DNA from 2 places in the Actinomadura sp. genome. Region 1 is predicted to be linked to the other one. Evidence: riboswitches for the same ligand, from Rfam matches in the RefSeq annotation. Region 1 holds a riboswitch; the other holds the start of a gene.
The links. Region 1 has a riboswitch for ZMP and ZTP ahead of glyA (serine hydroxymethyltransferase). Riboswitches for the same ligand answer to the same signal wherever they lie in the genome.
Positions count from the first base shown of each region.

Region 1 (9,414 bases):
TGGGCGATGCCCTGGCGGACGTCGCGGGCGAAGGCCGCGAACGCGGACATCCTCCTGTTCCGTCCGTGGACGATCAGCAGCGACGTCATGCCCGCGCCGGTGCGGGACGGGTCGGCGATCTTGAGGTCGAAGGTCCGGGAGTCCGCGGAACCCGGGACGGCCGAGTTCAGGATGTCTTCCCAGGACTCGTTCACCCGGCCGGCCTGTGCCCGCGGCAAGGCCGCCACCAGCGGGGACCTCGCCAACGAGCTCGCCGCCGGTGGATCGTCGAGCATGCGGAGCCACAGCGACGCGTCGGGTATCCACAGGTCGGGCTTGCGGACGCCGGCGCCGGGCGGGATCTGCCCCGCGAGCAGCGCCGTCACCCCGGCCGGGCCCGCCGAGCGCACGGCGACCCGCATGCATCGGGTCTCGCGGTTGAACGCCGCGGCCACCGCCGAGACCGCCTCCGTGATCTCCGGCGCGGCGGCCACGTCGACGACGGGGGCGGCCGCCGGGCATTCCTCGGCCTCGGAGAGGGCGTACACCGACGTCCCCAGCACCGCGGCCAGCGCGATGCCCGAAACGGCCGACGCTCCGCGCATCCGGCGCCTGCGCCGCCCCCCGCGATGAGTTCCGCTCACGATCGACCTCTCCCGAAGCTGTGAGCCGCCAATTGTCGGGGTGGGAAGGCGCCGGCGGCATCGGCGAAATCGCCTGCGCCGTGGCAGGGTCGAATAATCTTCGGGATGTGGGGCTTCCGGGCGTGGTTCACGCGCGGGAGTTCGGCTTCTGGCGGTCGATTCGGGAGGGGCGGCGGTGGACGCGGTCGATCAGGCGATCCTGCGGCGGCTGCAGCGGGACGGGCGGCAGACCAACCGCGAGCTGGCGGAGGCGGTGGGGATCGCGCCGTCCACCGCCCTGGAGCGGACGCGGGCGCTGCGGGCGCGCGGCGTCATCACCGGATTCCACGCGGCGGTGGACTTCGAGCGCCTCGGGCGGGGCGTGCAGGCGCTGATCTCGATCAGGATCCGGCCGCAGTCGCGGGAGGCGATCGAGTCGGCGCGGGACGGCATGGCGGCGATGCCCGAGGCCGTCGGCGTCTTCGTCGTCACCGGCAACGAGGATCTGCTCGTGCACGTGGCCGTGCCGAGCACCGCGTACCTGCGCGACTTCGTGCTCGATCGGCTCGCGCGGCGCAAGGAGTTCGTGGACGTGCGGACGACCGTCGTCTACGACTACGTCCAGCCCGTGGAGCAGTCCGAACTTCCCACGAGCGAGACGCGGTAGCGCCGAACGTCGTGTGGGCGGCTCTGTTCGGTGGGCTTTCGTGGCGAATGAACGGCGGGTGTGGGCTGCTAAGGCGAATGAAGTTCGGTGCTGAGAACTGTCTGCCGCATATCCTTCTAGCTTCGGTCGTATGGATCGACGAAGCAATCTGTCCGGGTCGCTGCTCGTGCTCGCGGCCGGGGTGCTCTGGGGGACGGTCGGGCCGGCGCAGGTGCTGGCGGGGCCGGCGGCGAGCCCGGTCGCCGTCGGCGGCGCGCGGATCTTCTCCGGCGGGCTGATCCTGGCCGTGCTGGTGCTCGGCGCGAACCGGCGCGCGTTCCTCACGCTGGGGCGGCGGACGTGGGTTCCGGTCCTGGCGGCCTCCGCCGCCACCGGGACCTTCCAGGCCGCGTTCTTCAGCGCGGTCGACCGCACCGGCGCCGCCGTCGCGACCGCCGTGGTGTTCGGGCTGGCGCCCGTCTCGACCGGGCTGTGCGAGCGGCTCGTCCTGCGGGCGCGGCTCAGCGGCAGGTGGTGGGCAGGGACGGCGTGCGCGATCGGGGGCGTCGCGTTGCTGATGGTGCCGGGGACGGCCGTCCACGTCGACCCGGCGGGGATCGTGCTGAGCCTCGTGGGCGGGACGTGCTTCGGCGTCTATACGGTGTCCGCCAAGGTCCTCACCGGGCGGGACGCGGGGATGGCCGCCGCGGTGTCGGTCACGCTGCTCGCCGGGGGAGCGGCCCTGCTGCCCTGGGCGGTGGCCGAGCTTCCGGCGCTCGCGGAGCCGCGTTCGGCGGGCCTCGTCGCCTGGCTCGGGATCGCGGCGACGGCGGCCGCGTACATGTTCTTCGTCACCGGGCTGGGGCGCGTCTCCGCCGCGACGGCCGGGACGCTCAGCCTCGCCGAGCCGCTGGTCGCGGCGGGGCTCGCCATCGCCGTCCTCGGCGAGCGCATGTCGGCGCCGGTCGCGGCCGGGTCGCTGCTCCTGCTCGGCGGGCTGTTCGTCGTCTCCGTCCCGGCGCGGCCGCGGCCGCCCCGGTATGATGGCGTGCACGTGACTGGCGCAGTGAAGGTGGAGACGACCACCGGGGAGCGAAACTAGTCCGCACGCCGCGCGCCTGGGCGTACGGGTCCCCTTCGCCGGGGCGCCCGAAACCCCGGCGCGAGCAGCGCGGAGGCTCACCATGCACGAACCGCCCGTCCCCCATCTGCAGGACCAGGACCCCGAGATCGCCGGGCTGGTCGAGGCCGAGGCCCGCCGCCAGTACGAGAAGCTCCGGCTGATCGCGTCCGAGAACTACGTGTCGCCGGCGGTGCTGGAGGCCACCGGCTCGGTCCTGACGAACAAGTACTCCGAGGGCTACGCCGGCAAGCGGTACTACGAGGGCCAGCAGAACGTCGACCCGATCGAGCTGCTGGCGATCCAGCGGGCGAAGGAGGTGTTCGGCGCCGAGCACGCCAACGTCCAGCCGTACTCGGGGTCGCCCGCGAACCTCGCCGTGTACATGGCGTTCCTGGAGCCCGGCGACCCGGTGATGGGCCTGTCCCTGCCGATGGGCGGGCACCTGACGCACGGCTGGTCCGTGTCCGCCACCGGCAAGTGGTTCCGTCCCGTCCGGTACGACGTGCGCGCCGACACCGGGCGGGTCGACATGGACCAGGTCCGCGACCTGGCGCTCAAGGAGCGGCCGAAGCTGATCTGGTGCGGCGGCACCGCCATCCCGCGGACGATCGACTTCCCGGCGTTCGCGGAGATCGCCCGCGAGGCCGGCGCGGTGCTCGCCGCCGACATCGCCCACATCGCCGGGCTGATCGCGGGCGGCGCGCACCCGTCCCCGATCGGGCACGCCGATGTGGTCACCACCACCACGCACAAGACGCTGCGCGGCCCGCGCGGCGCCATGATCCTGTCGACCGCCGAGCACGCGAAGGCGATCGACAAGGCGGTCTTCCCCGGGCTGCAGGGCGGCCCGCACGACCACACCACCGCCGCGATCGCCGTCGCGCTGAAGGAGGCGGCCCGGCCGGACTTCACCCGGTACGCCCGGCAGATCGTCGCGAACGCGAAGGTGCTGGCCGCCGCGCTGACCGACCGCGGCTACGACCTGATCTCCGGCGGCACCGACAACCACCTCATCCTGATCGACCTGACGAACAAGGGCGTCGCGGGCAAGCCGGCGGCGCAGGCCCTCGACCGCGCCGGGATCGAGCTGAACTACAACGCCGTCCCGTTCGACCCGCGCAAGCCGTTCGACCCGTCCGGGCTGCGGCTCGGCACCGCCGCGATCACCACCCGCGGTCTCGGCGAGGAGCAGATGCCGCAGGTCGCGGCCTGGATCGACGAGGTCGTGCAGGCCGCCGCCAAGCAGGACGAGGCGGTCGTCGAGCGCGTCGCCGGGCAGGTCCGCGAGCTGCTCGCGGCCTACCCCATGCCGGGCTGGGCGCCGGCGCCCTAGACGCCCCGCAGAATCGTGATCATCCGCCAGGCGGCGGGGTCGGTGAGGGCCACCGCGTCCTCACCGGTCCCGAAGTCGCCGTACCGGGCGACCGCGCCGAGGCCGCCGGCGAGGCGGACCGCGGCGTCCAGCTCGGTCGCCGTCCAGAAGCGGTAGGGGACGACGTCGCGGATCACCCGCGTGCCGCCGCCGTCCGTGATCGTCATCGTCACGTGGTCGTCGGCGACCTGGGTGACCGGGTCGAGCCTGTCGGACGGCTCGCCCCACCGCACGTCGGCCCGCACGCCGTCGCGCCGGACCGTCCAGCCGGTGCTGACGCTCGGCTCGTCGCCCAGCCGGTCCCGGGGGTGCGACATCTCCACGATGTAGAGGCCGCCGGGGGACAGGTGCGCGGCGACGCGGCGCAGGTGCGCGACGAACGCGTCCAGCGTCATCAGGTGGGACGTCGAGTCGAGCATGGTCACGACGAGGTCGAACCGGCGGCCCAGGTCGAAGCGGGTCATGTCGTCCCGGACGACCTCCACCTCGACCCCGGCTCGTGCGGCCTCGCGGGCGGCGTAGGCGCACATCTCCGGGTTCAGGTCGAGCGCCGTCGCGGCCAGGCCGCGCCGGGCGAACTCCCGGGCGTGCTCGGCCGGGCCGGCGGCCAGCTCCAGCACCGACGCCGGCTCCGCGCCCAGCTCGGCGCACCAGCCGAGGAGCACGTCCACCTCGGCCGGCACGTCGCGGAACGAGCACGCCAGCTCGTACGCCCACGGGTCGTCGTAGATGCCGCTCACCCGGCCATCCTGCCAGCGGGCGCGGTGTCACGCCGCCGCCACGTCACCGTGTGCCAGGGGTTTCACATTCCGGACCGGGGGTTGAGCCGCCCGCGCCGAGCGCCTAGCGTGCGGTAAGTGATCGACCCCGTGAGCGGTGAGCACGTCAACGATCGACCGCGCCGCGGCCCGTCCCCGCCCCGGCTGCCGCTGCTGCTCCCCGAGTCCCTCAGCGACGAGCAGCGCGCCGTGTACGAGGCGGTGACCGGCGGCCCCCGCGCCGAGGGCCGCACCCCGCCCGTCGGCCTCGCCGACGACATCGGCCGGCTGCACGGCCCCTTCAACGCCATGCTCTACAGCCCGTCCGTGGGCCTGCCGCTGCAGGACCTCGGGGCCGCGCTGCGCTTCCGGACGGCGTTCACCAAACGCGAGCGGGAGATCGCCACGCTCGTCGTCGCCGCGCACGCCCGCTCCGACTACGAGTGGTACGCGCACGAGCGGATCGGGCGCCGGCACGGGCTCACCGAGGCGGAGACCGACGCCCTGCGGGCCGGCCGCGCCCCGATGCTCGGGGACGTCCGCGAGCGCGTCGTGTACGAGGCGGTCCGGCAGCTCGCCGCCGAGGGCGACCTCTCCGACGCCGTGTACACCGAGGCGGTCGCGACGCTCGGCCGCGCCGCCGTCGTCGAACTGGTCACGCTCGTCGGCTACTACCAGGCGCTCGCGCTGCAGCTGCGCGTGTTCCGGGTCGGCCTCCCGGACGGGGAGGAGGCGCCCGAGTGGCCGGAGGACGCCGATGAGTGAGGTGCTGCGCACCGTGCGGCTCGCGCTGCACCCGGTGTCGATGCGCGACCACAGCGCGCTGCTGGCGCACTGGACGGGGCCGCTGGTCCGCCGCCACCTGTTCGACGACCGGGTGGTCACGCCCGTGCAGGTCAGCGAGATCATCGAGGCGAGCGAGCGGGACTTCGCGACCGAGGGCTACGGGCTGTGGGCGCTGCGCCCCGCCCGCTGGTCCGCCGGGATCGACGCGCTGGGCGCCGCGTCCGGCGACCCGCTGATCGGCGTCGCGGGGCTCAGCCACCACGAGGGGCCCCTCGGGCACGGCGTGGACGTCGAGATCCTCTACAGCCTCGAACCGGAGCACTGGGGGCGGGGCCTCGCGGCCGAGGCGTCCCGCGCGGTGCTCGACTACGCGTTCGGGGTGGTGGGCGTGCACCGCATCACCGCCGAGATCGACACGGCCAACGCCGCGTCGGCGGAGATCGCGCTGCAGCTCGGGATGCGGCGGTGGCGGGACGGCCCGTCCGGTCCCGACGGCGCCGCCTACTATGCCGCGGAGCGGTCCCGCTGGATCGGATCCCGTCGAATTGTGGATGCAGTCCCATAGAATCCGTTGCCACCTGTTGATTTCGCTGCGGAATACAGCAGGATTAGCGCATGAGCTCCTCCTCTGGCCGCGCGCCTCTCGCGGCCGGCTTCGGCAACGGCGGCGTCTCGTTCTGGTACCGGTCCGCCGGACTCCCCGAGCCCGGCCCCCGGCTGCCCGGGCCGCGCACGGCGGACGTCTGCGTCGTCGGCGCCGGGTACACCGGCCTCTGGACCGCCTACTACCTCAAGCGCGCCCGCCCCGACCTGCGGATCGTCGTGCTGGAACGCGAGTTCGCCGGGTTCGGCGCGTCCGGCCGCAACGGCGGCTGGGTCCTCGGGGAGATCGCCGGGTCGCGGGAGCGCTACGCCGCCCGGCACGGCCGCGCCGCCGCGATCGCGCTGCAGCGCGCCATGTTCGGCGCGGTGGACGAGGTCGTCCGGGTCGCCGCCGCTGAGGGCATCGACGCCGGCCTGGTGAAGGGCGGGGTGCTGCACGTCGCCCGCAACGCCGCGCAGCGCGCCCGGCTCGCCGCGATGGTCGACGAGGCCCGCCGGTGGGGCTGGACGGACGACGACCTCGTCCCCCTGCCCGCCGCCGAACGCGACGACCGGCTCCGCGTCGAGGGCGCGACCGGCGCGGCGTGGAGCCCGCACTGCGCCCGCGTGCAGCCCGCCGCCCTCGCCCGCGGCCTCGCGGCGGCGGTCCGGAAGCTCGGCGTCGAGATCTTCGAGGGGACGCCGGTCGTGCGGATCAACCCGCGGCGCGGCGGCGCGGCCTCCGCCGCCACCCCGTACGGCACCGTCACCGCCCGCTACGTGCTGCGCGCCACCGAGGGCTTCACCGCCGGGCTGCCCGGCCACCGCCGCGACTGGCTCCCGATGAACAGCTCCATGATCGTCACCACGCCGCTGCCCGCGGTCACCTGGAAGGCGATCGGCTGGGAGCGCCGCGAGCTCCTCGGCGACATGGCGCACTACTACATGTACGCGCAGCGCACCGCCGACGACCGCATCGCGTTCGGCGGGCGGGGCCGCCCCTACCGCTACGCCTCCCGCGTCGACGCCGGCGGCCGCACCGACCAGGGCACGGTCGACGCCCTCTGGGCGATGCTGACCGGGATGTTCCCCGCCGTCGCCGACGAAGGGCGCGTCGACCACGCCTGGTCGGGGGTGCTCGGGGTGCCGCGCGACTGGTGCGCGACAGTCGTCCTCGACCACGGGACGGGGCTCGGCCACGCGGGCGGCTACACCGGGCACGGCGTCGCCGCCGCCAACCTCGCCGGCCGGACCCTCCGCGACCTCGTCCTGCGCGAGGACACCGCGCTGACCGCGCTGCCGTGGGTGGACCGGCGCGTCCGCCGCTGGGAGCCCGAGCCGCTGCGCTGGCTCGGCGTCCACGCGATGTACGCGCTCTACCGGGCCGCCGACGCGCGCGAGTCGGCGTCGGGGTCGCCGGGCACGTCCGCCCTGGCGCGGCTCGCCGACCGGATCACCGGCCACTGACGAGCCGCTGCACGTCCCCGTAGCCGAGCGCGGGGCGGTCGCCGCCCTCGCCGGTGACGGCGAGGGCCGCGGTGACGGCGGCGTGCAGCGCCCTGCGGAACGGCAGCGACCCGGTGCTCACCCGGTGCACGCCCAGCCGCGCGAGCCGCGGGTACTCCGTCCTGCCCGGCAGGTACAGGACGTTCAGCGGCACGCCCGCCGCCTCCAGCACTGCCCGGATGTCGGCGTCGTCCACGATGCCCGGGACGAACACGCCGTCCGCGCCGGCCTCCGCGTAGGCGCGCACCCGGCGCAGCGTCTCCTCCCGGTCGGGGCCGCCGAGCCAGAACGTGTCGGTGCGGGCGTTGAGGAACAGCCCCGGCGCGGCCCGCTTCACGGCGGCGAGCACGCTCGTCTGGTGGCCGAGGGGCGCGAGCGTCCCGTCCGGGCGACCGTCCTCCAGGTTGATCCCGGCGATCCCGAACGAGGCCAGCTCGGCGGCGAGGCCGGCGACGTCCGCGGCCCGGTCGGAGAACCCGCCCTCGATGTCGACGGTGACCGGCACGGGCAGCCGCGCCAGCGTGCGGGCGAGCGCGATGGTCTCCTCCCGCGTGTCGCCGGTCGCGTCGGTCTTCCCGGCCGCCGCCGCGACGCCGAGGCTCGTCGTCCCGATCGCGGGGAACCCCGCCTGGACCAGCGCCGCACCGCTCGCGAAGTCCCACGCGTTCGGCAGCACCAGCGGGCGGTCGCCGTGGTGCAGCTCCCGGAAGTCCATCGCGCCCCCCTCTCGGTCGCCCCGGCCCGTCCCCGGAGGATTCCCCCTGGTCATGGACAAAACGGGCTCTGATCAGGCTAGCGGCGCCTCGTCTCGATGCCGCTGGAAATGTCCGCCGCGCCAGTCGGGCAGCGGGCGGCGGCCCACCGCGACCTCGAACGCGGCGCGGGCGAGCAGCCGGGTCGAGTCGAGCGTCGGCAGCGGCGAGACGCCGGGCGTCACCAGCAGCGGGATCTCGGTGCACACCAGCGCGACGGCGTCGCAGCCGCGCTCGGCGAGCCGCTCGATGACCTCCGCGTACGCGCGGCGCGACTCCTCGGTGAAGACGCCGTTCACCAGCTCCTCGAAGATGATCCGGTCGACGGTCTGGCGGTCGGGGGCGTCCGGGACCTCGGCGGCGATGCCGCGGGCGGCCAGCTCGCGCGGGTAGACCGGGCCGTCCATCGTGAAGCGGGTGCCGAGGACGCCGACGCGTGTCCGGCCGTCGGCCGCGGCCTGCTCGGCGACGACCTCGGCGATGTGCAGGCCCGGCAGCGGCAGGTCGCCGCCGGGGCGTTCGAGCGCCAGGTGCGCGGTGTTGTCCGGGCAGGCGAAGAAGTCCGCGCCCGCGGCCGCGAGCCGCCGGACGCTCTCGGCCAGGACCGCCCGGACCGCGTCGTGGTCGCCGGACTCCCAGGCGGGCATGCTGCGGGCCAACGCGATGAGGTCGAGGGTCACGTCCGGATGGTCGTCGGGGCCGAGCTCGCGGAAGCCCTCCTGGCAGAAGGTCCGGAAGCAGAGCGCGGCGCCTTCCGCGCTGTGGGCGAGTATGCCGAGGTGTTTCATGGTCCATCCTGTTCGGCTCGGTGGATCTCCGTCCACTCTGCCGCCCTCCCGGCGATCTTCGTGCCTTTACGACGGCGAGTTCCGCTACGACCGGCAGCCGGTCGGCGCCCTGCAGGGCACGGCCCCCGACCTCGTCGTCCACGGCGGCACCGCGTCCAAGACGCTGGCCCCGGCGCTGCGGATCGCGTGGCTGGTGCTGCCCGCGCACCTGGTCGAACCGGTCACCGAGGCCAAACGGCTCGCCGACGCCCACACGCAGTCGCTCGCTCAGCTCGCCCTCGCGGACCTCATCGAGACCCACGCCTACGACAGGCACGTCCGCGCGTCCCGGCTCCGCTACCGGCGCCGGCGCGACCTCCTCGTCGAGACGCTGCGCGCCCGCGCCCCGCACGTCCGCGTGCGGGGCGTCGCGGCCGGCCTGCACGCCCTCGTCCTGCTGCCCTCCGGCGGGCCGGACGAGGACGAGGTCATGCGGCGCGCCGCGTCCCTCGGCCTCGCG
Region 1 is NZ_JBIQHY010000169.1:1,352-10,765, forward strand. Features, by position in the region: gene ACIWVC_RS32615 (substrate-binding and VWA domain-containing protein) at 1-584, opposite strand, end outside; gene ACIWVC_RS32620 (Lrp/AsnC family transcriptional regulator) at 799-1,269, shown strand; partial or broken gene ACIWVC_RS32625 (DMT family transporter) at 1,400-2,200, shown strand; ZMP/ZTP riboswitch at 2,293-2,379, shown strand; gene glyA (serine hydroxymethyltransferase) at 2,433-3,704, shown strand; gene ACIWVC_RS32635 (class I SAM-dependent methyltransferase) at 3,701-4,483, opposite strand; gene ACIWVC_RS32640 (carboxymuconolactone decarboxylase family protein) at 4,601-5,266, shown strand; gene ACIWVC_RS32645 (GNAT family N-acetyltransferase) at 5,259-5,852, shown strand; gene ACIWVC_RS32650 (NAD(P)/FAD-dependent oxidoreductase) at 5,903-7,336, shown strand; gene ACIWVC_RS32655 (isocitrate lyase/phosphoenolpyruvate mutase family protein) at 7,323-8,090, opposite strand; gene ACIWVC_RS32660 (aspartate/glutamate racemase family protein) at 8,163-8,915, opposite strand; gene ACIWVC_RS32665 (aminotransferase class I/II-fold pyridoxal phosphate-dependent enzyme) at 8,914-9,414, shown strand, end outside.

Region 2 (18,512 bases), on a different contig from region 1:
GCGAGCCCCGTCGCGCGTTCCGCCAGCTCGGCGCCCAGCTCGGCCACGGGGACGTCGGCGGCCGGGCGGCCGCCGGCGGCGGGGCGCCGGACCGTCGCGGCGCCGTGCCCGGCGGCGGTCAGCCGGCGGAGGAGGAGGCCCGCCGCGGCGGAGAAGCACATGTCCGCGTAGGCGCTCGGGGCGCGGTCCAGCCAGCCGAGATGCCGCTGCAGGATCTCCAGGCCGCGCGCCTCGTTGCCGGTGACCGCGCAGAACTGCAGGTGCTCGGCGATGTCGGTGAGGTCGGCCAGCCGCGTCCGGTGCACCCGGTAGGCGCGGCGGTGCACGTCGGCGGCCTGCTCGGCGCGGCCCGTCCGCAGGTACACCGGCAGCAGCGTCGTCTGGATCGACTGCGGCTGCTCGTTGCAGTTGAGCTGCGCGTCCAGCACCGGCGCGGCGACTTCGAGGGCCTCCTCGTGGCGGCCCGCCTCGATCAGGTGGCGGGCCATGCCGGTGGGGTCGCAGCCCTGGCAGTCCGACAGCTCGTCGCGTTCGGCGGCGCGCCACTTCAGGTACCACTCGTCGGCCGTCCCGTCGCCGACGTGCCGCGCGACCACGTTGCGGTAGTGGTACACCGCCTGGAGGCTGTGGCCGCCGGCCTTGTAGCGGCGCTCCATGTCGTCGAGGACGGCGTAGGTGCGGTCGAGGGGGATCTCGGGGAAGAGGGTGAGGGAGCTGACGATCGCCTTCATCTGCCACAGCAGGCCGTGGGCCTCGTCGTAGCGGCCGGGGTCGCGGTCGTGGTCGGCGAGCGTCCGGCTGAACGTCGCGAACGCCTTCGCGGGCTCGCCGCCGTACCGGTACGCGTCGGTCAGCCGGATCCGCACGTGGAACGCCAGCACGTCGTCGCCCGCGGCCTCCGCGCGGCGCAGCGCGTCCTCGACCAGGACCGTGCGGGCCTCGCCGTAGGGCAGCTCCTGGGAACGCGCCATCAGCGCGTAGACGTCGTCCGTGCTCATTCGGGAGCCTCCGGGGAGTGGACGGCCCACTCCAGCAGGCCGATGAAGGAACGGTTCAGGACCGCCGTGTCGGCGGGCCGCAGCGGATGGTGGCCGAGCAGCAGCGCCTGCCCGTACAGGGCCTGGACGGCCAGTTCGACCGGCCCGCCGTCGCCGAGCGACGTGACGCGCCGGGCCAGCGGATTGCGGTAGTTCAGCACCAGCCGGGGGCGTTCGACGCCGACCGGGTCGACGGCGCCGAGCACGTCCGCCCACAGCTCGCCGGCCTCCTCCCTGGCCCGCGTCAGCTCCTCGCGGAACTGCGCGTCGCGGCTGGTCAGGAACAGCGCGGGCAGGGAGGCCGGGTCGAAGTCGCGGACGACCACCTCGCAGCCGAGCCGCTCCACGGCGCGCTGCGCCGCCGCCAGGAACGGCCGCAGCGCCAGCTCCGCCGCCGGGTCGAGCACGCCGAAGGCGGTGGTCAGCTCCGCCGCGTCGAGCCGGGCCAGCCGGATGTCGGGGTCGAGGTCGGGCAGCCGCTCGATGATCTCGGTGTCGTGGACGTAGCCGCCGTTGACGAGCCCGACGCCCTGCGCGCCCGCCACGGCCGACAGCCGCCGGAACTCGTCCACGCTCGCGGTGAACCGGCCGTCCGGGTGCCGGCGGCGGAACTCGTGCAGCGTCATGGGGCCGGAGGAGGTCTCGTACTCCAGCCAGCGGTCCACGATCCGCAGCATGTCGTCGTCGTGCAGCGCCATCGCCTTCACGCCGAGCTGGTGCAGCCGCAGGAACGCGCGGAGCCGCGCCGGGTCGGTCTCGGCGAGCTTCACCAGCCACTGCCGCAGCACCTCGCCGAGCCCGAGCCGCGTCGATTCGAGCAGCTCGTCCTCGTAGAGGGCCTCGCGGCTCGCGGTCGGCCGCAGCTCGCCCGCGTCGACGACGCACCGCGCGAAGAACGCCCACTCGGGCAGCAGCCCCTCGACGCTCTCGGCCAGCAGCATCCGCTTCAGGTAGACGCGGTGCGCGGCGCGCGCGGTCGGCGAGACGGGCGCGGGCAGGATGAACGCGACACCGGTCAGCCCGGCCTCGGGCACGTCCAGGTCGACGACGTCGAACGGCGTGAACCCGTACAGCTCCTCGCAGTACTGCTCCAGCGCCCGCCTGCGCCGGGCCGGATCGCGGTGGGACGCCTGCCAGGGCGGCCCCTCGCCGGTGACCGGCACGCCGTCCACGGCGAGGTCGACCGGCAGCAGCGACCCGTAGGTGCGGGCGAGCTCGGCGACGACCGGCGGGCTCAGCAGCTCCGCCGCCCCCGGCCGCGCCCGCAGCGTCACCGTCGTGCCCGGCTCATCCCGCTCGCCCGGCTCGACCCGGTAGCTGCCCTCGCTGCGGCCCGTCCACCGGACGGCGCCGCCGCCGCGCGCGGACCGCGTCACGACCTCGATCTCGTCCGCGACGAGGAAGGCCGACAGCAGCCCGATGCCGAACTGGCCCAGGAAGTCGTGCCGCGCGAACCCCAGCTCGTCCCGCTTGGACGACCGCCCGATCGTCGCCAGCAGGGTGTGGACCTCGTCCTCGGTGAGCCCGATCCCGTCGTCGTGGACCCGGAGCGTCCCGCCGCCGGTCTCGATCACGACCCGGCCGCCCTCGCCGCGCGCGGTGATCGCGTCCACCGCGTTCTGCAGCAGCTCCCGCAGGTACACCCGCGGACTGGCGTACAGATGGCGGCTCAGCAGATCCACCACACCCCGCAGATCCACCTGAAACGCCTGTTCCGCCACCGTCCGCCTCCTGGCCGCCTTTTCGAGCGATCACACACACTAGCGACCGGCGCCGACGCCTTCAGATCATTTCCAGCCGCCGCCCCCGCGTGCGGCATGCCGCCGCAGGGCGCGGTGATCTTCGCCGTCCCCGTCGTCGCCGACCCCGCGGCCGAGCACCGGCGGCAAAGGTGATGAATTCCCCCAAGGTCGGCAAACAACTCGCCGCCCGGCTCCCCCTGGCCGTCCGGCCGCGATATGGACGGAAGAAAGTGGCGATGACGGTCTGACCAGGGGAGGAACCGTGTCACCGGACGCAACCCGGCAGGAGGAGTTCGCCGGCTTCATGGCCGACGTGCTCAACAAAGGAGCGCTCGGCCTCCTTGTGAGCGTCGGCCACCAGACGGGCCTGTTCGACACCATGAGCACGCTGCCGCCGTCCACGAGCGCCGACATCGCCAAGGCGGCGGAGCTCGACGAGCGGTACGTGCGCGAGTGGCTCGGCGGCATGGTCGTCGGCGGCATCGTGGAGTACGAGCCGGACGGCGCGACGTACACGCTGCCCCCCGAGCACGCCGCCTCGCTCACCACCGCCGCCGGGCCCGACAACCTCGCCGGGATGATGCCGTACATCGCGCTGATGGGCGAGGTCGAGCAGAAGGTCGTCGGGGCGTTCCGCGACGGAGGCGGCGTCCCCTACTCCGCCTACCCCCGGTTCCAGGCCCTCCAGGCGCAGGAGACGGCCCGCGTGTACGACGCGGCCCTCGTCGACACGATCGTCCCGCTGGTCCCCGGCCTCACCGAACGGCTGCGCGACGGCATCGACGCCCTGGACGTGGGCACCGGCCAGGGGCACGCGCCCATCGTCCTGGCGCAGGCCTTCCCGCGGAGCCGCTTCCACGGCCTCGACCTGTCGGAGGACGGCATCGCGGCCGCCCGCGCGCAGGCCGGCCGGCTGTCCCTGGACAACGTCGCCTACACGGTCGGCGACTCAACGGAGATCACCGGGCAGTACGACCTGGTCACCGCCTTCGACGTGGTCCACGACCTGGCCCGGCCGCAGGAGACCCTGAACGCGATCGCCGCGTCGCTCCGCGACGGCGGCGTCTTCCTGATGGGCGACATCGCCGCGTCCAGCAAGCTGGAGGAGAACCTCGACCATCCCTTCGGACCCGGGCTCTACGGCTTCTCGGTCTTCTACTGCATGACGACGTCGCTGAGCACCGGCGGCGCCGGTCTCGGCACGCTCTGGGGAGAGCAGACCGCGCGGCGGATGCTCGGCGAGGCCGGCTTCACCGACGTCCAGGTCCACACGATCGAGGGGGACCCGATCAACCTCTACTACGTGGCGACGACCTCCCCCACCTGACCCGCGCGGGGTGGAGCGAAGCCTTACTCGGTCCTCCCTGCCGGGACGCGTCCCGGCCGGAGGACGAGCCCCGGGACTCGCGGCCGGGGCTCGTCCACGAGCGGGGATCAGATGAGGCCGAGCTTGCGGACGGCCTCGCGCTCCTCGGCGAGCTCGTTCACCGAGGCGTCGATCTTGGCGCGGGAGAAGTCGTCGATGTCCAGGCCCTGGACGATCTCCCACTTCCCGTCCTTCGTGGTGACCGGGAAGGACGAGATCAGGCCCTCGGGGACGCCGTAGGAGCCGTCCGACACGACCGCCATGGACGTCCAGTCGCCGTCGGCGGTGCCGTTCACCCACGTGTAGACGTGGTCGAGCGCGGCGGACGCCGCCGACGCGGCGGAGGACGCGCCGCGCGCCTCGATGATCGCGGCGCCGCGCTTGGCGACGGTCGGGATGAAGTCGTTCTCCAGCCAGTTCTGGTCGTTCACCGTCTCGGCGGCGTTCTTGCCGGCGATCTCGGCGTGGAAGATGTCCGGGTACTGGGTCGCGGAGTGGTTGCCCCAGATCGTCATCTTCTTGATGTCGGCGACGGAGACGCCGGCCTTCTTCGCCAGCTGGGCGAGGGCGCGGTTGTGGTCGAGGCGCGTCATCGCGGTGAAGCGCTCGGCCGGGACGTCCGGGGCGTGCTGCTGCGCGATCAGGGCGTTGGTGTTGGCCGGGTTGCCGACCACCAGGACCTTGACGTCGTCGGCGGCGCCCGCGTTGATGGCCTGGCCCTGCGGCTTGAAGATGCCGCCGTTGGCCTCCAGCAGGTCGCCGCGCTCCATGCCCTTGGTGCGGGGGCGGGCGCCGACGAGCAGCGCGATGTTGGCGCCCTCGAACGCCTTCGTCGCGTCGTCGAAGATGTCGATGCCGGACAGCAGCGGGAACGCGCAGTCGTCCAGCTCCATCGCGGTGCCCTCGGCGGCCTTCACCGCCTGCGGGATCTCCAGCAGGCGCAGGCGTACGGGCACGTCCGCGCCGAGGAGGTGCCCGGACGCGATGCGGAACAGCAGCGCGTAGCCGATCTGGCCCGCGGCGCCGGTAACGGTAACGGTGACTGGGGTGCGAGTCATGCGTCCTTCTCCTGCTGTGACCTGACGGGGCTCAGGCGGCCATCCTTCGAACCCGACCGCCGGAGAGCCGCGCCGCCGCGGTTTCTCTCGCCGTCGAGATATTTTCGTGGTTCAGGCTATCGCGCGCCCCCTACCCGCCACCGCCCAGGTGCACCCACCGGCATGGCGCCCCCGCCGCCGGAACACGCGAAAGGCCGCCCCGGACGGATCCGGGACGGCCTCAACCCCGCGTGCGCGGAGAGCACGGGCTCCGATGCCGCCGGCCGCTCAGCTGTTGATCTTCTTCTGGAGGTTGGTGTCGAGCGCCTCCAGGAAACCCTGGGTCGTCAGCCACGGCGTCTCGTTTCCGACCAGGAGAGCCAGATCCTTGGTCATCTGCCCGGCCTCCACGGTCTCGACGCAGACCGCCTCCAGTTTGCGGGCGAAGTCGATGACCTCGGGCTGGTTGTCGAGCTTGCCGCGGTGCTCCAGACCGCGGGTCCAGGCGAAGATGGACGCGATCGGGTTGGTCGACGTCGGCTTGCCCTGCTGGTGCTGCCGGTAGTGCCGGGTCACCGTGCCGTGCGCGGCCTCGGCCTCGACGGTCTTGCCGTCGGGGGTCATGAGGACGGACGTCATGAGGCCCAGGGAGCCGTAGCCCTGCGCGAGGGTGTCGGACTGGACATCGCCGTCGTAGTTCTTGGCGGCCCAGACGAACCCGCCCTCCCACTTGAGCGCGGCGGCGACCATGTCGTCGATGAGCCGGTGCTCGTAGGAGAGGCCCTTGGCCTCGAAGTCCGACTTGAACTCGGTCTCGTAGATCTCCTGGAAGAGGTCCTTGAACCGGCCGTCGTAGGCCTTGAGGATCGTGTTCTTCGTCGACAGGTACAGCGGCATCTCGCGGCTCAGCGCGTACCGCATGCTCGTCCGGGCGAAGTCGCGGATGGAGTCGTCGAAGTTGTACATCCCCATCGCGACGCCGCCGCCGGGGAAGTCCGCGACTTCCATCTCCATCGGCTCGGAGCCGTCCTGCGGGGTGTAGGTGATCGTCACCTTGCCCGGGCCGGGGACGACGAAGTCGGTGGCCTTGTACTGGTCACCGTGGGCGTGGCGGCCGATGATGATCGGCTTCGTCCAGCCGGGCACCAGGCGCGGGATGTTGGACACCACGATCGGCTCGCGGAAGATCACGCCGCCCAGGATGTTGCGGATCGTCCCGTTCGGGGAGCGCCACATCTTCTTCAGGCCGAACTCCTCGACGCGCGCCTCGTCGGGGGTGATGGTCGCGCACTTGACGCCGACGCCGTACTCCTTGATGGCGTTCGCGGCGTCGATGGTGACCTGGTCGTCCGTGGCGTCACGGTGCTCGATCCCCAGGTCGTAGTACTTGAGGTCCACATCGAGGTAAGGCAGGATCAGCTGGTCCTTGATGAATTTCCAGATGATCCGCGTCATTTCGTCGCCGTCGAGTTCGACGACCGGGCCCGCTACTTTGATCTTGGGCATGCTTGTGCTGTCCCTTTCCTACACCTGGCCAGCAGTCCTTGTAAGGCTCAACTGGCTAGGCTAGCCGAGGCGGTCATGCGGTCTAGACCTGGCCTGGTCCCGGACGCCTCTGCCTGGGACGACGCGCTAGCCCGGCGGTCCGTTCCCGGGCGGGGAGGCCCTCCCGGAGCGGCGCCCGGCGACGAGCAGCCGGATGCCGCGGGCGACCGCGGTGAGCGCGATCAGCACGCCGAACGCGCCCGCGAGGGCGAGGCCGGTCTTGTTCATCGGCGGGACGCTCAGCGACACGAAGGCGACCATCTCGCCGAGGAGGACGAGCGTCCAGCAGTCGACGGAGCGGCTGCGGACGGCGAGCGGGCCGAGCTGCGACTCCGGCAGCAGCAGCCGGGCGAGGGCGCCGACGAGCAGCGCGGCGGCCATCAGGCCGGAGCCCTTGCGGAAGTAGTTGAAGGCGCACAGGGTCAGGCCGGCGCCCACCCCGCTGAGCACGAGGAGGTACGGGAGCTGCGCCAGCCAGTGCGGCGCGGCGCCCCCGCGGCGCGGCGCCCTGCGCCTGCGCCGGTGCACCTGGGTGCTCATGGCCCTCACGGTATCGCCGATCGCGGCGCGGGACGACATCGTGCGCGCGGAGCGGCGATGGAACGGTCCGTCTTGTCGCCCGTCGCCGGGAAAACCGGTGTGACGGAGGGTGCCCGGGTGATGCCCGAGAGGCCGGAATCCCTTGCACCATCGGTGCTACTCGCCAGTAGGAGGGTGTGACGGCACGGTGCCCGGGTAACCCGGCAGACAGGGGTCGCTAACTAGCTGGGAGGACTGCCGTGGAGGGGCCGTTCATGCGGATCGAGGACAGCGGGCTGGTGATGCCGCTGCGCCCCGACGTGACGACGGTCGGGAGAGGGAGAGGAGTCGACATACGCCTCGACGACCCGAGTGTGTCCCGCTTGCACGCAGAGATCGTCCGACGTGGCCCGTACGTCTACGTGGTGGACATGGGCCTGTCCCGTAATGGAACGCGCGTCAACGGCCGGCCGATCGCCCGCCGTGTCCTGGAGGACGGTGACGTCGTGAGCTTCGGCACGGCGCGCTGCCGGTTGGGGGGCATCCCCCGTGAGGAGGTCGACCCGGACGTCGAGCTTCGGCGCGCCGTCGCTCCGGAGCTCACCCGCCGCGAGGTCGACGTGCTGACCTCGCTGTGCCGTCCAGCCCTGTCCGACGAGGCGTTCGTGGCCCCCGCCACGGCGCGCGACATCGCCGGCGAGCTGGTGGTGACGGAGGCGGCCGTCAAGCAGCACCTGCTGCGCCTCTACCAGAAGTTCCGCATCCCCGAGGGCGCCAACCGGCGCACGCGGCTCGCGAACGAGGTCATCGCGATGGGCCTCGTCCGCCCGCTGCCGCCGGTGCACGTCCCGCACCAGGGCCGCCCGCCGATGGACGGGCGCGTCCCCGGCGTGCGGGGGACGGCGGAGACGCGCAGGCCGGGCAGTCCCGGCCACGGCCACGGTCCGGGCCGTCCGGCCCCCAGCGCGGCGGGACGGAGGGCGAGCTGATGTGAACCTGCGGTCGCCCTCCGGGCAGCGCGTACACGAGGGCGATCGCTGAACCTCCCGACGGGGCCGCGCAGGTGACGGCGCGGCCCGCCAGGAGCAACGGGTACGGGGCCGCCACCTCGGTGCTGAGTGGCGGCCCCGGCCACGTGCCGGGGGCCGCGGGTCGGCGGCCGCGGGTCAGCGGTTCTGCTCGGCCGCTTCGACGACGTTCGCGAGCAGCATGGCGCGGGTCATCGGCCCGACGCCGCCCGGGTTGGGCGCGACCCACCCGGCGACCTCGCGCACGTCGGCGGCGACGTCGCCGGCGAGCTTGCCGTCCACCCGGGAGACGCCCACGTCCAGGACGGCGGCGCCCGGCTTGACCATGTCGCCCGTGATGAGACCGGGGACGCCGGCGGCGGCCACCACGATGTCCGCGGCGCGGGTGTGCGCGGCGAGGTCGCGGGTCGCGGTGTGGCAGAGCGTGACGGTCGCGTTCTCGGTGCGCCGGGTCAGCAGCAGGCCGAGCGAGCGGCCGACCGTGATGCCGCGGCCGACGACGGTGACCTCGGCGCCCTTGAGCGGGACGTCGAAGCGGCGCAGCAGCTCGACGATGCCCTTCGGCGTGCAGGGCAGCGGGCCCGGCTGCATCAGCACGAGCCGCCCGAGGTTCGTCGGGTGCAGGCCGTCGGCGTCCTTGGCCGGGTCGATGCGCTCCAGCACGCGCTGCTCGTCCAGCCCCTTCGGCAGCGGGAGCTGGACGATGTAGCCGGTGCAGGCGGGGTCGGCGTTCAGCTCGGCGACGGCACGCTCGACGTCGTCCTGGGTCGCGGTGGCGGGCAGGTCGCGGCGGATGCTCTCGATGCCGACCTCGGCGCAGTCGCGGTGCTTCATGTTCACGTAGGCGCGGCTGCCGGGGTCGTCGCCGACCAGCACGGTGCCGAGCCCGACGGTGACGCCGCGGTCGCGGAGCGCCTCGACGCGGCCCTTGAGGTTCGAGCGGATCTCGGCGGCCGTGGCCTTGCCGTCCAGAATCTGTGCCGTCATGCGTTCCTCCGCGTGGATCTCGCCGGGGGCGCAGGACCGAGCCCGGCTCGAGGTCCCGTCCACCCAGGCGCGCGGTGTCCGGACTGTCGTTCGCTCCCCGGTGGTGATCCACCTTGCCGCGCCAGTCGCGTGAAAACCCATGCTAACGGCCGCGCGGGGCCGCAGACCGGCGCCGGGCGGCCGCGGCGGGCCGGAGCGGCGCGGGCGAGCTAGTCCTCGGAGCGCTGCCGCCGGGCGAGGAGGCGGTCGGTGCCGTGCCAGCCGAGCTGGGCGGCGAGGACGGCGGCCAGGAACGCGGCGACCAGCCCGATCACCTGCCGGGAGTCCATCAGCAGGGCGTCGACCAGGTAGACCGACCTCAGGATGAGGGCCAGCAGCACGTCCATTCGCGCCTCCGTCACGGAACGCCCGCGCCGGGTCAAGTGAGGGGTCATGATGGGCGCGGTCCGGGGCAGAGGCTACCCGCACCCGAAAGTAAAGAATCCGGCGGTAAACCCGGTGTGGCTGTGGTGCGCGCCACACCGGGCCGCCCTCGGTCAGTGGAAGAAGTGCCGGACGCCGGTGAAGTAGAGGGTGATCCCGGCCTTCTCGGCCGCCTCGATGACCTTGCCGTCGTTGACGGAGCCGCCGGGTTCGACGATCGCCCGCACGCCCGCCTCGGCCAGCACTTCGAGGCCGTCGGGGAAGGGGAAGAACGCGTCGGAGGCGCCGACGGCGGACGCGGCGCGCTCGGCGCCGGCCCGCGCGACGGCGAGCTTGGCCGAGTCGACCCGGTTCACCTGGCCCATGCCGACGCCCACGGTCGCCCCGTCGGCGGCCAGCAGGATCGCGTTCGACTTCACCGACCGGATCGCCCGCCACGCGAACGCCAGGTCCCGCAGCGCGGCCTCGTCCGCGGGCTCGCCGGTCTTCAGCTCCCAGGCCGCCGGGTCGTCGCCGGGCGCGTCCACGCGGTCGACGCCCTGCAGCAGGACGCCGCCGTCGATGCGCCGGTACTCGGTCGCGCCGGCGGGGGCGTCCGGGCAGACCAGCAGCCGGACGTTCTTGAACCGGTCCTTCAGGACGGCGACGGCCTCGTCGTCGAAGGCGGGCGCGACGACGACCTCGGCGAAGCTCTCGGTGACCTGCCGGGCCATGGCGGCGGTGACCGGGCGGTTCGCCGCGATCACGCCGCCGTAGGCGGACACGGGGTCGCAGGCGTGCGCCTTGCGGTGCGCCTCGGCGATGTCGGCGCCGACCGCGATGCCGCACGGGTTGGCGTGCTTGATGATCGCGACGCAGGGCTCGGTGAAGTCGTAGGCGGCGCGGCGGGCGGCGTCGGTGTCCACGTAGTTGTTGTAGGACATCTCCTTGCCGTACAGCTGCTCCGCGCCGGCCAGCCCGGTCTCGCCGGGCGAGCGGTACAGGGCCGCGCGCTGGTGCGGGTTCTCGCCGTACCGCAGGGTGTCCGACCGCTCCCAGGTGGCGCCGAGGAAGTCGGGCCAGCGCGTCTCGGCGGCGGTCTCGTCCGGGGCGTAGGCGCTCGCGAACCAGGAGGCCACGGCCACGTCGTAGGAGGCGGTGTGCGCGAACGCGCGCGCGGCGAGGCGGCGCCGCTCCTCCAGCGTGAAGCCGCCGGCCTTCACCGCGTCCAGGACGGTGCCGTAGGCGGACGGGTCGACGACGACGGAGACGCTCGCGTGGTTCTTCGCGGCGGCGCGCACCATCGTCGGGCCGCCGATGTCGATCTGCTCGACGCACTCGTCCGGCTTGGCGCCGGAGTTCACCGTGTCGGCGAACGGGTACAGGTTCGCGACCACCAGGTCGAACGGCTCGACGGCGAGGTCGTCGAGCTGCTGGAGGTGGTCCTCCTTGCGGCGGTCGGCGAGCAGGCCGGCGTGGATCCTGGGGTGCAGGGTCTTGACCCGCCCGTCCAGGCACTCGGGGAAGCCGGTGAGCTTCTCCACCCTCATCACCGGCACGCCGGCGGCGGAGATCCGGCCCGCCGTGGACCCGGTCGAGACGATCTCCACCTCCGCCTCGTGCAGGCCGCGGGCCAGCTCCTCCAGCCCGGTCTTGTCGTACACGCTGATCAGCGCGCGCCTAATCGCCACCCGACTCACCGGCCGAGCTCCCCTCATGGTCGTCGGAAGAATGCCTGTCGGCGGGATCACCGCAGGTCCTGCACTTCATCGAGACCCGCCTGCCGCGCGTGGTCCAGCCGTCGCGGGCGAGCCGTCCGACGACGTCGACGAGGAGCCGGCGCTCCACCCGCTTGATGCGCTCGTGCAGGGAGTCTTCGTCGTCATGCCAGCCCACGGGGACGGCCTCCTGGGCGATGACGGGTCCGGTGTCCACGCCTTCGTCGACGAAGTGAACGGTACAGCCCGTGACCTTCACGCCGTACGCCAGGGCGTCCCGTACGGCGTGGGCGCCGGGGAAGGACGGGAGCAGCGCGGGATGGGTGTTGACCGTCCGGCCGCCGAACCGGGCGAGGAACCGCGGGCCGAGGATCTTCATGAAGCCGGCGGAGACGACGAGGTCGGGGTCGTGCTTCGCGACGGCCTCGGTCAGCGCCGCGTCCCAGTCGTCCCGGGACGGGAAATCAGGGACGCAGACCGTGAAAGTGGGCAAACCCACACGCGCTGCGCGTTCGGTTCCCCCGGTGCCGGGGCGGTCCGCGCCCACGGCTACGACCTTCGCCCCGTAGGCTGGATCCGCGCACGCGTCGAGCAGCGCTTGTAGGTTGGTCCCCGCGCCGGAGACGAGGACGACGAGCCGGGCGGACACCATGACTCCCAGGTGGACGTTGACGGGGTGTGCGGCCACCACGAAGCCTATCGGGCCGGTTCGACGCCGCCTCACCGCAGACAGCACCACGGCCAGGAGGAAAACGACGTGAGCGAGCAGCGGGGCCGCGAGGCCCGTCCCGAAGACCGCCCCGACGGGCGGCCGGCGGGGGAGCCGCCCGCGGGGCCGAACGAGGCGCGGCAGGCCGGTGTGCGGGCCCTCTGGCTCGGCGGCATCGCGCTGGTGACCTCCCTGTTCTTCTACCCCCTCGGCCTCGTGCTGGGCGTCGCCTCGCTCGTCGTCGGGATCCGGGCCCGGCGCAGGGCGCGCGGCACCCGGGACGCCGTGCCCGGCGCCGTCCCCGGCATGGTGATGGGCGCGATCGGCCTGGCCATGTCGGTGCTGATGGTGGGGATGGCGGTCTTCCTGCGCACGGAGTTCAGCGGCTACTGGGACTGCGTCAACGCCTCCAACACCCACACCGACCAGCAGGCGTGCCGGGACGAGTACTACCCGAAGATCGAGGACAAGCTCGACCTGCCGCCCGGCTGGATGGACAAGTACGGCCACCTGCTCTGAGCACCGCCCCCGCCGCGGGGGCTAGGCGTCCTGCTCGGGCTCCTCGCGCAGGACGTAGATCGCGCCGCCGCGGTTCTCGGTGCGGTTCGGGTCGGCGCGCGGCGGCGGGACGGGCCTGCGCGGCTCCTCGGGCTCGGGCTCGGGGTCGTCCACGAGGTGCCCCTCCACGACGATCGTGCCGTCGCCCGGCCGCGCCGGGGCCGGTTCCGGATCGGGCCGCTTCTCCTCGGCCAGGTCGGGCAGCGGGTCGGGCCGCCCGCGGGGGCGGCGCGGGGCGAGGACGGGGTCGGCCTCCTCGAACTCCAGCGGGTCCGGGGCGTGCGGGGCTCGCGGGGGCTTCGGCGCGGGCTTCGCGGGCGGCTCGTAGTCGCCGGGGACCGGCGCCGACAGCGGCACCGTCGCGGGCTTCGGCCGGACGGCCCGCTTCGGCTTCCCCGCCCTTCTCCCGGCCTTCCCCGCCTTCTTGGTCCGCCCGGTCTTCTCGACCGCCGCGCGGGCCGGGCGGCGCAGCACCATCCAGTTCGCCGCCCACGCCGCGATGGCCGCCGAGATGCCCACCTCCAGGGCCGCGAGGAGCCCCACCTGCCAGGCCGACGGCCCGACGGTCGCCATCCGCCCGCCGCCGAGCGGACCGCCGGACAGCGCGCTGAGCAGGGCCGCCACCGCGCCGGTCAGCGCGCCCGTCACGAACCCCCACAGCGGCGCGCCCTCCGCCACCGGGCTCGGCAGCGACCTGATCGTGAGGACGCCGCCGACCGCGCCCGCGACGAACGGCGCGGCCAGCGCGAGCAGCGACAGCGCGGGCGCCGGGCCGGGCTGCGGCAGCGCGGCGAGCGGCGGGAACGCGGGCACGATGTCCAGGAACACGCCGGTCGGCGAGACGCTCGTCCCCGCGCCGACGGAGAACCCCGGCCCGACCGCGTACGCCATCCCCCAGATCACCGCGTTCGGCAGGAAGGCCAGCTCGACCAGCAGCAGCAGGACCCCGCCCACGACGCCGGGCGCGAGCATGTCGTACAGGTCGTCGGCGCCCGCCATGTTCATCGCGAGCGCCGCGCCCACCAGCACCGCGCCCGAGGCGAGCAGCACGCCCAGCGCGCCCGCCACCCCGATGACCAGCGAGCGGGGCCGCTCGGGCAGCAGCCGCAGCAGCGCCCCCAGCCCGGACCTGACCCGCTCCCCCTTCGCCTCCGCCGCGACCTGCGCGGCGACCACGGCCCGCGCGGCGCCCAGCCCGCCCGCGATGAGGGCGACGAGGAAGCATCCGACGAGCGCCTGCCACGCCGACGGCCGCACCTCCCGGGACGACGCCGCGAGCGCGAGCAGCGCGGCCAGCCCCGCGTACGGGGCGGCCTGCGCGACCGCCACCTGCGCGACCGCGATCCGGGGGCGCCGCCGCAGCCCGGCGACCCGGATCATCCACCCGCCGCCCCGGTACAGCAGCACGCCGGGCAGGACGACGACGCCGAGCGGCAGCAGCCCGACCCGGCCGTGCCCGTAGGAGAAGCCCGCGTGGTGGGACACCAGCCAGAAGTTCACGGCCGTGCGGAACACCCCGGACATGCCGTGGCCGAGCGCGGTCTTCGGCGCCGCGATCCACCCGATGAGCGTGATCGTGGTGAGCACCGCGAGCCCGATCCCGACGCACCACAGCGCCGCGACGAGCCCCGTCACGTACAGCGGCCGCGCGGGCTGCGCCGCCGGCGCCGCGCTCGACGGCCCTGCGCTCGTCGGCGGTCTGGACGGCTCCCGCTTCGCCCGCGGCCCGGGGGTGTTGTCGCTCACCGCTCCATGCTGGCACCGCGTCCGCCCCCGGACCGCCCGCCCGCCCGGCGTGTCGCCTTGCCGCCGGGGCGGGAGCGGAAGACGCCCGGGCCGCGGGGGCGGCGCCGGGCGTCTTTCCGGTGGTTCGCGGGATCAGCGGTTCTGCATGATCTCGCGCATGATCACGGCGGCCTCGCTGGGGGTCTTGCCGACGCGGACGCCGACCTTCTCCAGGGCCTCCTTCTTCGCCTGCGCGGTGCCGGCGGAGCCGGACACGATCGCGCCCGCGTGGCCCATGGTCTTGCCCTCGGGGGCGGTGAACCCGGCGACGTAGCCGACGACCGGCTTGGTCACGTTCTTCTCGATGTAGGCGGCGGCGCGCTCCTCGGCGTCGCCGCCGATCTCACCGATCATCACGATGGCGTCGGTCTCCGGGTCGTCCTGGAACGCCTGGAGGGCGTCGATGTGGGTCGTCCCGATGACCGGGTCGCCGCCGATGCCGACGCAGGTGGTGAAGCCGATGTCGCGCAGCTCGTACATCATCTGGTAGGTCAGCGTGCCGGACTTGGACACGAGCCCGATGCGGCCGGGCGTGGTGATGTCGGCCGGGATGATGCCCGCGTTCGACTTGCCGGGGGACGCGATGCCGGGGCAGTTCGGCCCGATGATGCGCGTCTTGTTGCCCTGCTTCTCGGCGTACGCCCAGAAGTAGGCGGTGTCGTGCACCGGGATGCCCTCGGTGATGACGACGCAGAGCGGGATCTCGGCGTCGATCGCCTCGACGACGGCGTCCTTGGTGAACTTCGGCGGGACGAAGACGACGGACACGTCCGCGCCGGTCTGCTCCATGGCCTCCTTGACGGTGCCGAACACCGGGAGGACGGTGCCGTCGAAGTCGACCGTCTGGCCGGCCTTGCGGGCGTTCACGCCGCCGACGACCCGGGCCCCGGACGCGAGCATCCGGCGGCCGTGCTTGGTGCCCTCGGAGCCCGTGATGCCCTGGACAATGATCTTGCTGTTCTCGGTGAGCCAGATGGCCATGATCATGCACCTGCCGCTGCGAGTTCGGCGGCGCGCTTGGCCGCTTCGTCCATGGTGTCGACCTGCTGGACGCCGGGCAGCGCCGCGTCGTTGAGGATCTTGCGCCCGAGCTCGGCGTTGTTGCCGTCCAGCCGGACGACGAGCGGGCGGTCGACGGCCTCGCCGCGGTCCGCCAGCAGCTTGTAGGCCGAGACGATGCCGTTGGCGACGGCGTCGCAGGCGGTGATGCCGCCGAAGACGTTCACGAAGACCGACTTGACGTCCGGGTCGGACAGGACGATCTCCAGCCCGTTCGCCATCACCTCGGCGGACGCGCCGCCGCCGATGTCGAGGAAGTTCGCCGGCTTCTGGCCCTCGAACTGCTCGCCCGCGTAGGCCACCACGTCCAGGGTGGACATGACCAGGCCGGCGCCGTTGCCGATGATGCCGACGCTGCCGTCCAGCTTCACGTAGTTGAGGTCCTTGGCCTTGGCCGCGGCCTCCAGCGGGTCGGCGGCGGCCTTGTCCTCGAACTTCTCGTGGTCCTGGCGGAAGCCGGCGTTGTCGTCCAGGGTGACCTTGCCGTCGAGGGCCTTCACCTGGCCGTCGGCGGTGAGGATCATCGGGTTCACCTCGACGAGGGAGGCGTCCTCGTCGGTGAACACGGCCCACAGCCGCTCGATCAGCTCGGCGGCGCCTTCCAGTGCCTCCTGCGGCAGCCGGCCCCGCTCGGCGATCTCGCGGGCCTTGGCCCGGTCGACGCCGTCCAGCGGGGAGATCGGCACCATCGCCAGCCGGTCGTGCGGCACCTCCTCGATCTCCACCCCGCCCTCGACGGAGCAGATGGACAGGAAGGTGCGGTTGGCGCGGTCGAGCAGGAAGGAGAAGTAGAACTCCTGCGCGATCGCGCTGCCCTCCTCGACCAGGACCTTGTGGACCGTGTGGCCCTTGATGTCCATGCCGAGGATCTGGCCGGCGAGCGCCTCCGCCTCGTCGGCGTCGCCGGCCAGCTTCACGCCGCCGGCCTTGCCGCGGCCGCCGGTCTTCACCTGGGCCTTGACCACGACCTTCTTACTGCCCGCGGAGAACAGCTCCTCCGCGTGTGCACGCGCTTCCTGGGGAGTATGGGCGACCTTGCCGGTGGGCACCGGTACCCCGTACTCGGCGAAGAGTTCCTTCGCCTGATGTTCGAACAGGTCCACGAGGGCGTCCTTAACGGATCGACAGCCATAGACCACACGAGTCGGCGATCTACACGGGTCTCCGTGCGGCCGGCACTCTGCGGTCCGCTCCGTCGATGCAGCCTAGTCAACCCCGCTTCGTGGTGATGCCGCCGGGTCCATATGTCACGGAGTGTCCGCGCTAGAAGGCAACTGTCACCGGGCGGAAGGTGTCTCCTCCTGAGGGGTGGGCACGAGTGGCTCGTGAGGAGGATGAACCAATTGACGTAGTTTGATGTACTTATTTCGCTTCGGCGGGGCGCAAAGGGGGCGAACGCATGGCGATGGCGGAGGAACGGGACCCATCCCTCGCGGCCGCCGTCCCCGTGCGGCGGCCCGTGCGCACCGCCCCTCCGCGCCCGCGGACCCGCGGGCGCTCGGGCGTGCGCAAGGTCCGCCGCACCGCCGCGCTGCTGGTCGTCGCCGCGCTCATCGCGACCGGCGGGGCCACCGTACCGGAACCGTCCGCGCCCGGCTGGTCGAGCCCCGGGCTCATCGGCGGGGGCGGCTGGCCGTTCGCCGGCGTCCCGCTCTCCCCCGAGCAGGCCGAGGGGGCCGCCTACCTGCCGGACAGCTCCGTCGTCCGGCTGGAGGACGGGCGCATCCGGCTCATCCCGGCCGGCGGCGACACCCCCGTCACCGTGGACGCGGACGACCCGCGGGTGGACACGGCCGTCCGGTCCGACAACCTGTGGCTGGCGCAGGGGACGATCCCGACGGGCGGGATGGGCGCGGCCTACCGCGACATGGCGGCGCGCGCCCTGCTCGACCTGCGGCTCCTCACCCGCCCGAACGGGGCGTCGCTCGCCTCCTGGTACACCAAGTGGCGGTACTGCTGGCCGCGCGACTCGGCGTTCACCGTCGCCGCGTTCACCGTCACCGGGCACCCGTCGGAGGCCCGCCGCGTCCTGCGGTTCCTCGCCCGCGCGCAGAGCGGCAGCGGCATGTGGGCCGCGCGCTACAACGCCGACGGGACGGCGGTCGCCGACGGCCGCCGCGCCCAGCTCGACTCGCTCGGCTGGGTGCTGTGGGCGGCGTGGTTCTACCGCGTGCAGGCCGGCTCGCCCGACGACCTGCCGGACCTGTGGCCGATGGTGCGGCGCGCCGCCGACCACCTGGCCCGGTCCCTGGACGCCGAGGGCCTGCCGCCCGCCTCGTCCGACTACTGGGAGCGCGACCCGCTCCGCGAGCAGGACCCGCGGCGGCCGACGCTCGGCGTCGTCGGGCCCGTGCTCGCGGGCCTGCGGGCCGCCGCCGACCTCGCCCGGCTGCGCGGCGAGACCGGCCGGACGGCCGCGTGGGAGGGCGCGGCGCAGCGCGTCTCGGACGCCGTGGCCCGGCAGTTCGCGCCGTACGGCTACCCGCGCTCGCCGGTGCCCGGCGGCCTGATGGACACCTCGGTGACGTTCCTCGCCCCGCCGTTCGCGCCCGCCGACGCGGAGATCACGGCCGCGATCGCGGACGCGGCCCGCAGGCAGGCGCTGCCGAACGGGGGCGTGCTGCCGGGCGAGCGCTGGTCCGGTTCCCCGGACGTCGCGTGGACCCCGGAGACGGCCCTGTTCGGGCTGAGCTCGGCCGCCTCGGGCCGCACCGACGAGGCGCTGGACCGGCTCAGCTGGCTCGCGGCGCACCGCACATCGCTCGGCGTCCTCCCGGAGAAGGTCGGCCCGACCGGAAAACCCGCCGGCCCGGCCCCGCTCGGCTGGACGGCCTCCCTCGTCCTGCTCACGCTCTCCGCCCTGGAACGCCCCCTGCCCATCCCCTAGACGCCGCCCGCATGCGCGGTGCTCCCCGCCGACCAGGGCCGGCCGCCCCAGGTCAGCGCCGATGGCGGCACCGGCGCCGATCGGCCGTTCCCGCCCGCCGACGGCGCGATCAGAGCTTCTCGATGGTGGCGAA
Region 2 is NZ_JBIQHY010000085.1:8,971-27,482, forward strand. Features, by position in the region: gene ACIWVC_RS24550 (hypothetical protein) at 1-998, opposite strand, end outside; gene ACIWVC_RS24555 (HSP90 family protein) at 995-2,758, opposite strand; gene ACIWVC_RS24560 (class I SAM-dependent methyltransferase) at 3,042-4,106, shown strand; gene ACIWVC_RS24565 (malate dehydrogenase) at 4,214-5,203, opposite strand; gene ACIWVC_RS24570 (NADP-dependent isocitrate dehydrogenase) at 5,471-6,688, opposite strand; gene ACIWVC_RS24575 (DUF3017 domain-containing protein) at 6,815-7,267, opposite strand; gene ACIWVC_RS24580 (FHA domain-containing protein) at 7,507-8,235, shown strand; gene ACIWVC_RS24585 (bifunctional methylenetetrahydrofolate dehydrogenase/methenyltetrahydrofolate cyclohydrolase) at 8,413-9,261, opposite strand; ZMP/ZTP riboswitch at 9,316-9,400, opposite strand; gene ACIWVC_RS24590 (hypothetical protein) at 9,471-9,647, opposite strand; gene purH (bifunctional phosphoribosylaminoimidazolecarboxamide formyltransferase/IMP cyclohydrolase) at 9,798-11,363, opposite strand; gene purN (phosphoribosylglycinamide formyltransferase) at 11,344-12,033, opposite strand; gene ACIWVC_RS24605 (hypothetical protein) at 12,139-12,609, shown strand; gene ACIWVC_RS24610 (DUF6350 family protein) at 12,631-14,394, opposite strand; gene sucD (succinate--CoA ligase subunit alpha) at 14,527-15,414, opposite strand; gene sucC (ADP-forming succinate--CoA ligase subunit beta) at 15,417-16,595, opposite strand; gene ACIWVC_RS24625 (glycoside hydrolase family 15 protein) at 16,892-18,379, shown strand; gene pcrA (DNA helicase PcrA) at 18,489-18,512, opposite strand, start outside.
Region 2: linked by a shared signal. The riboswitch ahead of ACIWVC_RS24585 (bifunctional methylenetetrahydrofolate dehydrogenase/methenyltetrahydrofolate cyclohydrolase) and the one ahead of glyA (serine hydroxymethyltransferase) in region 1 are both predicted to bind ZMP and ZTP.